4 regions of the Lysobacter sp. CA199 genome follow, and region 4 is predicted to be linked to each of the others. Evidence: riboswitches for the same ligand, from Rfam matches in the RefSeq annotation. Region 4 holds a riboswitch; each other region holds the start of a gene.
What was found. Region 4 has a riboswitch for cobalamin ahead of metE (5-methyltetrahydropteroyltriglutamate--homocysteine S-methyltransferase). Riboswitches for the same ligand answer to the same signal wherever they lie in the genome.

Region 1 (3,066 bases), on a different contig from region 4:
CTCTACACCGCCGACGGACGGGTCGCGTTGGGCGTGGCCCCGGAGTTCGATCCCATGCGCGCGCCGCAAGCGCGCCCGCCGGGCGATCCGGACGATCCGAAACTGGCGCGGGCCAAACGCCGCTTCGAGCGTTCGGTTCCGATCGAGCCGCAGGATTCCGCGTTCGCGCAGGACTGGGAAAGCGACGGCAATCTGGCCGGCGTTCTGTTGGAACGCGCCGGCAAGCGACTCAAGAAGATCGCCGACAAACTGCCGGGAAAAAAACAGATCCAATCGGCGCGGGCGCGGCCGCCGCCGGAGTTTCGCTTCAATCCGGCGCTGCACGAACGGCCTTCGGACCTGGGCAGCGAGGCCACCGGCGATGCCTACAAGGCCGCGCCGATCGCGTTCGAAAAAGCGCCGGGACTGCAAGGCGAGGCCAGCCGGCGCATCCGCCGGGCGATCGGCGATGTCGAAGCCGGCCACGCCGGTTGCGATCGCTCGCGGTTGCGCGATCTGCTGGCACCGGCGATCGTGCGATTGACCGAGTTGGAGCAGATCGAGCGCGCGATGGCCAGCGGGGTCGATCCGATCCGCGCCGAGCAATTGCTGCCGCGTTCGGCCGACATGGCCTACGACCAGGCGCGGCGGGCGATCTGGTACGCGCGCCAGCAGTTGGCGACCTGCGCCGCGTAGGACGGCGCGGCGCGTGCGACGTTGCGCGCGTAGTCGCGACCGATGCGATCTAACCGATGCGTTCGATGGGCGTATCGAGGCGTTTACACGCGCTATACGCGGGCGGCCGAGGGCGGAATGGAATGTTTACGGCGCTTGCGTGGACACTGGCATTTGTTCTGCGGGCCGCATCGAATCCGCGTCCGGGGTCCGCTCGTCGTCGTTTAGCTGGAGACACCCATGTCGATCGTTCTGTTGCGCGGGCCCAAGCGCCCCAACGGTATGTTCCGCGATCAATGCGACATCGATCGCCTGCTGCTGGTGCAGCTGATCATTCGCGCCAACCGCGCAGGCCGCCGCATCGCCGTGCACAATCTGGCCAGCGACAAAGCCCTCGTCGCCGCGATCGGAGCGCTGCGCACGCCGCAGACCGAGGCGATCTTGCTCGACACCGGTGCCTGCGTGCGCGACCGCCGCATCGTCCAGGCGCTGCAATCGAGCGCGTTGCCTTTTGTCGAGATTCGGCCCAGCCATCTTGCCGACGCGCGCTTGTGCGAACCCGAAGGCATCGAGAACCGCATCGCTCTGGTGCGCGGCGTGCAATCGCAGACCTATGTGCTGGCGCTGTCGATCGCATTGGAGCATCTGTGCCGCGGTTCGATGGACGACGCTCGCGCGATGGCGTGCTGATATCGCGTTCGCGCCGGATCGTCGCGGCGAGCCTCGACCGCGGATCGAGCGTCCGCGTCGCGAGCGGGCCATTCACAGTTGCACGCCGACGTGCACGAAAGTGGCGGCCCGCGAGGCCGACAATCGCATCCGATGGCATCGATGAACGCGTCGGACACGTTGAACTGAATGTGTGACACCGCGATGCTGCTTGTCCGCGACCATGGCCAAGCACTACACTCCGCCAGCCACAGGTGCCTTGCCGTCGGTCCATACCGGCACGCAGGGTGAAACGGGAAGCCGGTGCGGACGTGATCGTCCAATTCCGGCGCTGCCCCCGCAACGGTAGGCGAGAACACCCGACGTAACCACTGCGCTCGCGCGGGAAGGAGTCGGGGTGATGCCACGGCATCGCTCGCAAGCCCGGAGACCGGCCCGTGGCGGACATCGGGAGATGTCCTCCTCGGGTGTTGCGGCGGGCAACCGGACGAGCTGATGCGATGCGGCGTCCGTTTGCCCTCGTCTCGCCTTGTCTGATGTCTCCGCGGCACCCGCTTTCGCGGGTGTGCGATACGGAGACCGACCATGAACGAGATGCATCGCGTTGCGACCCAGGTCGCGACGGTCAAACTTTTGATCGACGGCGAGTTCGTCGAATCCACCAGCACCCAATGGCGCGACGTCGTCAATCCGGCGACGCAGGCGGTATTGGCGCGCGTGCCGATGGCGACCGCCGATGAAGTGAACGCCGCGGTCGAGGCCGCCGCGCGCGCCTTCAAGACTTGGCGCAAGACCCCGATCGGCGCGCGCGCGCGGATCTTCCTCAAGTATCAGCAATTGATCCGCGAGCACATGAGCGAGCTCGCCGCGATCCTCACCGCCGAGCAGGGCAAGACCTTGCCCGACGCCGAGGGCGACGTGTTCCGCGGCCTGGAAGTGGTCGAACACGCCGCGGCGATCGGCAATCTGCAATTGGGCGAGTTGGCCAACAACGTCGCCAATGGCGTGGATACCTACACGCTGCTGCAACCGCTCGGCGTGTGCGCCGGCATCACCCCGTTCAATTTCCCGGCGATGATTCCGCTGTGGATGTTCCCGATGGCCATCGCCACCGGCAACACCTTCGTGCTCAAGCCCTCCGAACAGGACCCGCTGGTGACCATGCGTCTGGTCGAACTGGCGTTGCAGGCCGGCGTACCCAAGGGCGTACTCAACGTCGTGCACGGCGGCGAGGAGGTGGTCAACGCGATCTGCGATCACCCCACGATCCAGGCGGTGTCCTTCGTCGGATCGACCAAGGTCGGCACCCATGTGTATCGGCGCGCCACGCTCGCCGGCAAGCGGGTGCAATGCATGTTGGGCGCGAAGAACCACGCCGTGGTGCTGCCCGACGCGAACAAGGAACAAACCCTCAACGCCATGGCCGGCGCCGCATTCGGCGCGGCCGGACAGCGCTGCATGGCCGCGTCGACCGCGGTGTTGGTCGGACAGGCGCGCGAGTGGATTCCCGAACTGGTGGCCAAGGCGCGCACGCTCAAGGTCAACGCCGGCACCGAGCCCGGTACCGACGTGGGACCGGTGATTTCCTGCGCCGCGCGCGAGCGCGTCGAGGGCCTGATCGCCTCGGGCGTGGAGCAGGGCGCGGTGCTGGAACTCGACGGCCGCAAGCCGACGGTTCCCGGTTACGCGCAAGGCAATTTCGTCGGGCCGACGATCTTCTCCGGGGTCAAGCCCGGCATGCGC
Region 2 (3,066 bases), on a different contig from region 4:
GCGATGTAATCGATCGCCACCGCGATGACCAGGAGCCCGGCGAACACCGCGTGCCGGCGCAGATACAGCCCGCCAAGGAAGAACACCGCCATCGAGGCATCCGGCAAGTGCAAGGCGCTGCCGAAATGGTGGAAACGCGTGGCGATCATCAAGGTCAGCGCGACGGCGAACATGCTGATCTTCACGGGCATGGACATCTGGTTCAAAGGCGTCTCGTTCATCGGCGTCTCTCGGTCGGTGCCGGCCGCGCGGGTGCGGCCGGCGTACGCTGCGCGGTATCAGCGGGCGGGACGGTAACGCAGGGTCAGCAGATAGTTGCGGCCGGGCTGATTGTAGAAGGCCGCGGTCTCGTAATGCCGGTCGAACAGGTTATTGGCCGACAACTGCAGGCTCCAGGCCTGGTCGAAGGCGTAACCCAGACGCAGGTCGGTCAGCGCATAACCGCCCAGGCGTCGGGTATTGGCCAGATCGTCGTAGCGCTCGCCCGCGGCGTAAACGCTGGCGCCGAGCGACAGCGCGCTGGCCGCGCCGAGTTCGAAGCGGCGGTCCAGATCGATCCGCGCGCTGCGCCGCGCGCGCCGCGGCAACAGATGGTCGTTGTAGCTGCTGCGGCTGTCGTTGCGCGGATCCAGCCAGGTCGCGCTGGCGCGCAGATCCCACTGCGCCACACGCGTATCGAGCACCGCCTCCACGCCGCGGATGAGCGAGCGGTCGACGTTGCCCGGCAGCCCGATCGAAGCGTCGTAGGCGATCATGTCGTCGATCCGGGTCTGATACGCGTTGACCGACCACACCTGCTTGCGCTGTTCGCCGAAGGTGCCGCGCAGGCCGAGTTCGAAGCTGCGCGAGGTCTCCGGCGACAAGTCCGGATTGCCGTAACCGGGGTAATACAGCTCATTGAAGGTCGGCGCCTTGAACGCGGTACCGTAGCTCGCGGTCACGCGCAGGCGATCGGTGAAATCCCAACCCCACAACACGCTGCCGGTGGTTTGCCCGCCGAACTGGCTGTCGTCGTCGCGACGCAGGCTGGCCTGCAGCGACTGAGCCCCGAAATCGCCCTGCCACTGGCCGAACGCGCCGCGCAGGATGCGGCGATCGCGCGCGTATCGGGTGTTGCTTTCCACTTCGTCGCGCTGCCAATCGAAGCCGCCACTGAATACGTTGGATCCGAAGCTGAAATCCCCCTGCACCGAACCCAGGCGCCGGCGCGTATCGAACGTGCTCGAATACCGGCCGTCCTTGTAGTTGTCGCTCAGGTCCTGGCTCTGACCGGCATTGAAGCTCAGCGCGACGCGATCGCTGGGCCGGTATCCCAGCTTGGCGCCGAACACCTGCTGCACGGTGTCGGCCTGATTGTTCTGGCTGCCGTCGTACTGGTTGTTGCCCTGCGCGCGGAACACCCGCGCTTGCGCGTCCCATCGCTCGTTGAAGCGGTAGCCGCCCTGCGCGGTCAGCGAGCTGTTGCGGTAGCCGTCGCGATCGGGCGAATGGGTGAAGCAGCCCGCGCCGCCCGGCGAGGGTTTGCCGCGGCAGGCGTTGATGCCGTCGGTGTCCTCGTGCGCGGCGTTGATCGAGTACCAGGCGCGCTCGCCCTTGCCGGCGACGCCGGCCGAAGCGCGATGGGTCCGGTTGCTGCCGATCGACGCGCTGAAGTTCGGCACGAACGGACCCTGCGGTCGCCGGGTGAATATCTGGATCACCCCGCCGATGGCCTCGGAACCGTACAGACTGGAGAACGGGCCGCGCACGATCTCCACCCGTTCGATCTGCTCGACCGGAATGTCCTGCAGCGAGGCGCCGCCGCTGGTCGCCGAACCGAGCTTGATGCCGTCGACCAACACCAGCACGTGGTCCGATTCGGTGCCGCGCAAGAACAGCGAAGTGGATTTGCCCGGACCGCCGTTGTTGGCCAGCGAGGCGCCCGGCGTGCCGCGCAGCAGATCCGGCAGCGAGGCCGGCTGCAGGCGCTCGATTTCGGCCCGGTCGATCACCGTGACCGCGGCCAGGGTGGCGTCCTGGGTTTGCGCGGTGCGCGTGGCGGTGACCACCACCTGATCCAGGTCGACCGCGGCCGGCGCGGCCTGCGCCGCGAACATCGCCGACATCAACGCCGCGGACAAACCCGCGCGCATCCGCGGGCCCGCGCCGGTCGCGCGGGAGGAAACGAATTCAACGGACGCAATCACTGGCAAATCTCCAAGGCCGCGCCTCACCCGCGCGGACCAGACAGGGTCGGGACACGCGGAGAGCAGCCAGGAGAGACGCGCAAGCGCACGATCCCCGAGACGCAGGCCCTCCGCCTGTCGGTTCACGCTCTGGGCCGGTCTCCGGGCTCGCGAGCGGAATCGACCGGTCCGATCCTGCGGACCCGATTCCCGAACCGCGCCTTCCCGTGCCTGAGCACAGTGGCCATTGCGGTGCGTTGACTCGCCTACCGTTGCGGGGGCAGCTCCGGCATGAGCGCGTTGGCAGACCAGCGCGCGACCGGATTCCCGTTTCAATCGCCGGACTGTGCCGGCGATCACCTTGAGCGCGGGCATCTTAACAGTGCGTCCGTATGCCAACGCCAGGGTATGGGACTCAAACAGGCATGCGCGCAGGCGTATTGGCACATTTCAGACGCGTCTGATTCATTCTCCCGGGCCGGTCGCGGACGATGCCTGCCATCCCAGCACACCCGAGTCATTCGCCATGAGTGCCCCCGACTTGCGTTTGAGCACCGCCCCGATCGTCCGCAGCGTGGTCATCGGCGCCCAATCCGGGATCGGCCGCGCGGTGTCGGCGCGCCTGTCGCGCCGTCGCGGCGAGCTGATCCTGGCCTGCGGCGACCTGGACCGGCTCGAAGAATCCGCCGAGACCCTGCGCCCTCTGGCCAAGTCGCCGATCCAGACCCACCAGGCTCAGCTCGAAGACCGCGACAGCCTGCGCCGCCTGTTCGACCGGACCGGCCAGATCGATCATCTGGTCATCGCCGCCAGCGCGCCAGCGCCCGGCCGGCCGCTGGCCGAACTGGACCTGGAAGAGGTGCGGCTGGCGTTCGAGCGCAAGCTGTGGGGCTCGATCCAG
Region 3 (3,066 bases), on a different contig from region 4:
GACATGCGCAGGATTCGCTGAGAATGCGTGGGGACGGCGGCGGCGCGGAGGGCGCCTGTGACTGACCTCGCGCTTTTTTTGGCGCCGCCGACCGGCCATGGTAGTCGCGGCGAGCGCCGCTGCTACACTCGGAAGATGTTTACAGCCTCCACACTTTCGGGCGGTAAGTCCGAGCAATACGCCCAATTGGTCGAACAGGCGCGCGCGCTGCTCGACGGCGAACGCGATCGCATCGCCAATGCCGCCAATCTGTCGGCGCTGGTCAACCAGTCGCTGCCCGAGCTCAACTGGGTCGGTTTCTACTTCTACGACGGCCGCGAACTGGTGGTCGGCCCGTTCCAGGGGCTGCCGGCCTGCGTGCGCATTCCGCTCGACAAGGGCGTGTGCGGCGCGGCGGCGAGCAGCCGCCAGACCCAGCGCGTCGCCGACGTGCACGAGTTCCCCGGCCACATCGCCTGCGACGCGGCTTCGCGTTCGGAGGTGGTGGTGCCGCTGGTGCGCGACGGCCAGCTGATCGGCGTGTTCGATCTGGACAGCCCGGTGCCGGCGCGTTTCGACGCCGACGATCAGGCCGGACTGGAAACGTTGGCGCGGGTCTATGTGGAGTCGCTGGCATGAGCACTGCACCGAAGATGCGCAACATCGGGCCCAAGAGCGCGGCCTGGTTGCGCCAGGTCGGCCTGCGCACGCACGAGGACATCGCCGCGGTCGGCACGGTCGAGGCGTTCATGCGGGTCAAGCGCGCCGGCTTCAAGCCGACCTTGAACCTGCTCTACGCGATCGAAGGCGCGCTGCTGGACTGCCATTGGCAGGAGATCAGCGACGAGCGCCGCCAGGAACTGATCCTGGCCGCCGAAGCGGCCACCGCGCTGCTGCCGGCGCCGCGCAACAAACCGGCCGCCGCGCCGGTGCACACCACAATGCATGCGCAGGAACGCGAGGAAGAGCCTTCCGGATTCGGAGGCGGCTATCAGCGTGACGGCGATGGCGAGCTCGATGGGCCGGCCGACGAGGACGCGCCCGGTGGGCGCGACGAGGACGACCACCGCGATTGAAGGCGCCAAGCGGTCCGCTCCTGTGTAGGAGCGGCGCGAGCCGCGACCGCGGCAAGGCAACTACGATGTAACTGACGACGCGGGCGGACACCCTGCGGTCGCGGCTCGCACCGCTTCTACCGTGGGCTTCGGCCGCTGTCCGGGCGGTGCGTCCCCACATCGCGTACACTGCGCCCGCTTCGAGGTGACCCCACGGCCCAGCCGCCGGGGTTGAAACGGGAAGCCGGTGAAGCGCTCAGGTCCGGTCGGAGAGTCCGACCCGCCCCGCCCATTCCGGCACTGCCCCCGCAACGGTAAGCAAGTCAGGTCGCGGCCACCGCCACTGTGCACAGTCACGGGAAGGCGCCGCGTCCGGGAACCGACGCCATCGGTTCTGCTTGCGAGTCCGGAGACCGGCCTCGACGCGCCACAGGTTGCGATGCGGAGGGCATTGCGGCGGCGGCAGCGTCTTCGCGCGCTGGTTCGCCTGCCTATATCTCCCTTTCCACGCCGCCGCCCATTAGCCGTTTGTCGTCGCGCGCTGGATCGCGCGTGCGCTGGAGTCCCCACATGCGTTGCCTGAACCTGTCTTTCGCCATTGCCTGCGCGCTCGCGCTGCCGGCCACCGCCCTCGCCGCGCCCGCCGGCGATGCCACCGATCTCGATCAGGTCGTGGTCACCGCCAACCGCACCGCAGTCAGCGTCAACGATCTGCTGACCCCGGTCGATGTGCTCGACCGCGCCGATATCGAACGCAGCCAGGCGCGCGATCTCAACGATCTGCTGCGCGGCCGCGCCGGCATCACCCTGGCCAACCAGGGCGGTCCCGGCAAGCTGACCACGCTGTTCCTGCGCGGCAGCGAATCCGATCACGTGCTGGTGTTGGTCGACGGCATCCGCATCGGTTCGCCGACCTCGGGTCTGGCGGCGCTGCAGGATCTTCCGCTGGAACTGATCGACCGGATCGAAATCGTGCGCGGCCCGCGCTCGAGCCTGTACGGCGCCGACGCCATCGGCGGCGTGATCCAGGTGTTCACCCGCCGCGAACGGCAGGGCTTCGCCCCGCGTGTGCACGCCGGCGGCGGCAGCAACGGCACCGTCGAATTCGGCACCGGCTTCGGCGGCCGCAGCGGCGGCAGCTGGTTCGGCGCCGACTACAGCTTCCGCAAGACCCAGGGCATCAACGCCTGCCGCGGCGCCGGCTTCCCGGTGTTCGCCGGCTGCTTCACCGACGAGCCCGACCGCGACGGCTACGAGAGCCACGCGCTGTCGCTGCGCGGCGGTATCGAGTTCAACGAGCAGTGGAGCATCGAAGGTCAGGCGCTGCGCGTGGAAGGTCAGAACGAATACGACGGCAGCTTCGGCAATTATTCCGAAACGATCCAGCAAGTGATCGGCGGCAAGCTCATCTGGAAGCCGTCGGAAAGGATCAACGTGCAGTTGAGCGCGGGTCGCAACGTGGATGCTTCCGACAACTACGATCTCCTCCCCCGTGCGTTCCCCACCGGCACTATTTTCGATCGTCCGCTCAGCTATTTCCGGACCGATCGCGACAGCGCGACGTTGCAGGCCGATTTCAACCTCTTCGACGGCCACGTGTTGAGCGCGGGCTTCGATTGGCTGCGCGACCGAGTCAACAGCGACACGTCCTACGATGAAATCGAACGCGACAACAAGGCCGGCTTCGTCCAGTACCAAGGCCGCTTCGGCAATCAGTCCTTCGAAGCCAGCGTGCGTCGCGACGACAACGAGCAGTTCGGCGGCCACACCACCGGCGGCGCCGCGTGGGGCCTGAACTTCGCCGATAACTGGCGCGTGACCGTGGGTTACGGCACCGCGTTCAAGGCACCGACCTTCAACGAGCTGTACTTCCCGTTCTTCGGCAACGCCAATCTCAAGCCGGAAGAGTCCAAGACCTGGGAAGTCGGCCTGGCCTACCGCGGCGACAACTTCAACGCGCGCATCGACGGTTTCGACACCCGCGTCGAGGAGCTGATCACCTTCGACTCGGCGATCAACCTGCCCAACAACA
Region 4 (3,066 bases):
GGCTGGTGTTCGTGGTGCCGGGTTGGATGTGAGTACGCTCGCAGGCAACACGCGCAGGGGTCACGGCCGGAGGTTCGCTCCGGCCGTGATCTGTCCGGCCGTGATCTGTCCGGCCATGATCTCTCCAGCCGTGAGCTGCGCGACTGTGATGTGCGCGTCAGCGCGACGTGGACCGGGCAGGCATTAGAATGGCGCCGATGCCAACGCCGATGCCACCAGCCCCCACGCCCTCCAGGAAACGCGTGCCGCTGTACGAAGAAGTGGCCGAGCGTCTGCGCCAGAAGATATACGACTACGAATTGCCGCCGGGCGAGTGGATCGACGAACCGGCGCTGGCCGAGCAACTCGGGATCAGCCGCACGCCGTTGCGCGAAAGCCTGAAGCTGTTGGCGGCCGAGGGCCTGGTGCAACTCGACGCCGGGCGCGGCAGCCGGGTCACCCGGTTGTCGCTGGAAGATCTGAACCAGTTGTTCCCGGTCATGGCCATGCTCGAAGGCCGCTGCGCCTACGAATGCGTGCGCCGGATCGACGAAGCCGGCGTAAAGCGCCTGGAAGCGCTCCACGCCGATATGGAAGAGGCGGCCGAGCTTGGCGATATCGCGCGTTACTACGCCAATAATTATCTGATCCACGAGTTGGTGCAGAACTACGCCGGCAATCCCTGGCTGATCCGGGTCACCCACGATCTGCACCGCATCCTCAAGATGCATCGCGGACGCCAATTGCTGACGCCGGGGCGCATGACCCAGTCGCTGGCCGAACATCGCGCCCTGCTGGACTGCGTGCGCCGCCGCGACGCCGATGCCGCGGAAAAGATCATGAACGAGCATCTGCTGAGCCAAGGCCAAGCCCTCGCCGCCTACGTCGCCGCCGGCGGCATGCTCAACGTGCCGGCACCGCTGCCGACCGCGCGTCCGGATTGAACATGCCGGATTGAGCAGGGGCGCGTCTGCCGGCGTGCGCCCGCCTTGTCCGGATGTCGGGCCTGAAAGGCCCTCCCACAGAAACCTCGCGGCAACGCGGCAAGCTTGAGATCCAGACGCGAGCACGAAGTCTTTGTGGGAGGGGCTTCAACCCCGACTCCAGCGCTGGCAGCTAGTCGGCTTCGGGTGTCGGGCCTGAAAGGCCCTCCCACAACAGACCTCGCAGCGATGCAGCGCCTTACGCACTTCACCCCCCAAGCGCCGGCCCACGGTTTGCGCTCGCCTGCGTATTAGCCACAGATGGGGGTGACCACGGATCGGATTAGCCACGATTGACTTCGCCCCAAGGCGTGGGTACCTTGGCGCCGTTACGGTGACCATCGCTTCATAAAGATAAAGCGATGGGACACGCCATCGAGGGCCCCAGGCCCGAGATAGCCAGAGGGAATCCGGTGCGAATCCGGAGCTGCCCCGCAGCGGTATGGGAAACGAAACAGGTCATGGCACTGGCGTTCGCGCGCCGGGAAGCGACCTGAAGTAGGCGATGCCAACCACGAGCGAACGCATCGGCCGCGAGCGAATCCGCTCGCTTCCGACGATGCCTTCGCCAGGTCTGGCCTCACGTCCCGAGCCCGAAGACCTGCCGCGACCGGAAGGCTCGCCTTCCGCCCGACTCCGGCCCGCACGGCGCCGGCCCGCTTGCTCGCGGGCCGCGTACGGCGTGCCGGTTCGCCCGCGGGGGCGAAGGTCGAAGCCAAGGTTGTCGATGGCGTCCGACGCGCTCGCGCGTGCGGGCCCGCGCGGCCGTGGTTTCCTTCGTTGCCCTGCGTCATGCCCACGCATCGCAGGTACTCATCATGATCAGCGTCACCCCACTCGGCTTCCCGCGCATCGGCGCGCGGCGCGAGCTGAAGCAAGCCCTGGAATCGTTCTGGAAAGGCGACAGCGATGCGCAATCGCTGCAAGCCACCGCCGCGTCCCTGCGCGAACGCCATTGGCGGCTCGCGCGCGAAGCCGGCGCCGACCTGGTGCCGGTCAACGATTTCTCGCTCTACGACCACGTGCTCGACAGCGCCGTGCTGTTCGACGCGATTCCCGCCTCGCACCGCGCGGCATTCGAAGAAGATCCGCTGGGCGGCTACTTCGCCCTCGCCCGCGGCCTGCAGGACGGGCGCCGCGATCTGCGCGCGCTGGAAATGACCAAGTGGTTCGACACCAACTACCACTACCTGGTGCCGCAGTTCGACGCCAAGCAACGCTTCGCCCTGCGCGGCGACAAACCGCTGGCGGAACTGGCCCAGGCCCAGGCGCTGGGTATCCAGGCACGGCCGGTGCTGCTGGGCCCGGTGTCGCTGCTCAAGCTCGGCAAGCGCGTTGACGGCGGCGATCCGCGCGAGTTGCTCGACAACCTGCTGCCGGCCTATGCCGAACTGCTGTCCAAGCTCAAGGCCGCCGGCGCGCAGTGGGTGCAGCTCGACGAGCCGGCGCTGGTGCTGGATCTGGACGACACCGACCGCGCCGCCTATCGCCGCGCATACGCGGCGCTGGCCGAGGTCGATGCGCCGCAGCGCTTGCTGACCACCTACTTCGGTGCGCTCGGCGACAACGCCGCATTGGCCGCGCAACTGCCGGTGGAAGGCTTGCATCTGGATCTGGTGCGCGCGCCGCAACAATTGGAAAGCGTGCTGCCGTTGCTGCCGGAAGAACGCGCGCTGAGTCTGGGCGTGGTCGACGGCCGCAACATCTGGCGCGCCGATCTCGACGCCGCGCTGAGTCTAGCGCGCCGCGCCGGCGCGCGCGCCAAGTGGCTGGCGCCGTCATGCTCGCTGCTGCATGTGCCGACCGATCTGGAACTGGAACGCAAGCTGCCCACGCCGCTGAAGCATTGGATGGCGTACGCGAAGCAGAAGATCGAGGAACTGCGCCTGCTCGCCGATGCCTTGGCCGGCAACGCGGACGCCGAACGCGATCTGGCCGCCGCCGCCAGCGCGCGCGCCGCGCGCCTGGCCTCGCCGCTCTTGCGTAACACGCAAGTGCGCAAGCGCCTGGCCGCGATCGAACCGGCCATGGCCGACCGCGTATCGCCGTATCCCAAGCGCGCGCGGCTGCAGCAAGAACGCCTGAACCTGCCGCTGTTCCCGAC

Region 1: another riboswitch for cobalamin. It lies ahead of ACTOWJ_RS24380 (CoA-acylating methylmalonate-semialdehyde dehydrogenase); the one in region 4 lies ahead of metE (5-methyltetrahydropteroyltriglutamate--homocysteine S-methyltransferase).
Region 2: another riboswitch for cobalamin. It lies ahead of btuB (TonB-dependent vitamin B12 receptor); the one in region 4 lies ahead of metE (5-methyltetrahydropteroyltriglutamate--homocysteine S-methyltransferase).
Region 3: another riboswitch for cobalamin. It lies ahead of btuB (TonB-dependent vitamin B12 receptor); the one in region 4 lies ahead of metE (5-methyltetrahydropteroyltriglutamate--homocysteine S-methyltransferase).

Annotation. Positions count from the first base shown of each region.
Region 1 covers NZ_JBQJIL010000014.1:157,942-161,007, reverse strand. The annotation lists gene ACTOWJ_RS24390 (hypothetical protein) at 1-675, shown strand, start outside; gene ACTOWJ_RS24385 (hypothetical protein) at 895-1,344, shown strand; cobalamin riboswitch at 1,573-1,776, shown strand; gene ACTOWJ_RS24380 (CoA-acylating methylmalonate-semialdehyde dehydrogenase) at 1,918-3,066, shown strand, end outside.
Region 2 covers NZ_JBQJIL010000008.1:88,059-91,124, reverse strand. The annotation lists gene ACTOWJ_RS15470 (hypothetical protein) at 1-221, opposite strand, end outside; gene btuB (TonB-dependent vitamin B12 receptor) at 279-2,132, opposite strand; cobalamin riboswitch at 2,302-2,544, opposite strand; gene ACTOWJ_RS15460 (SDR family oxidoreductase) at 2,692-3,066, shown strand, end outside.
Region 3 covers NZ_JBQJIL010000005.1:183,731-186,796, forward strand. The annotation lists gene bioD (dethiobiotin synthase) at 1-5, opposite strand, end outside; gene ACTOWJ_RS10350 (GAF domain-containing protein) at 136-618, shown strand; gene ACTOWJ_RS10355 (TfoX/Sxy family protein) at 615-1,055, shown strand; cobalamin riboswitch at 1,221-1,470, shown strand; gene btuB (TonB-dependent vitamin B12 receptor) at 1,605-3,066, shown strand, end outside.
Region 4 covers NZ_JBQJIL010000010.1:197,006-200,071, forward strand. The annotation lists gene ACTOWJ_RS19425 (SLC13 family permease) at 1-32, shown strand, start outside; gene ACTOWJ_RS19430 (GntR family transcriptional regulator) at 210-923, shown strand; cobalamin riboswitch at 1,366-1,565, shown strand; gene metE (5-methyltetrahydropteroyltriglutamate--homocysteine S-methyltransferase) at 1,781-3,066, shown strand, end outside.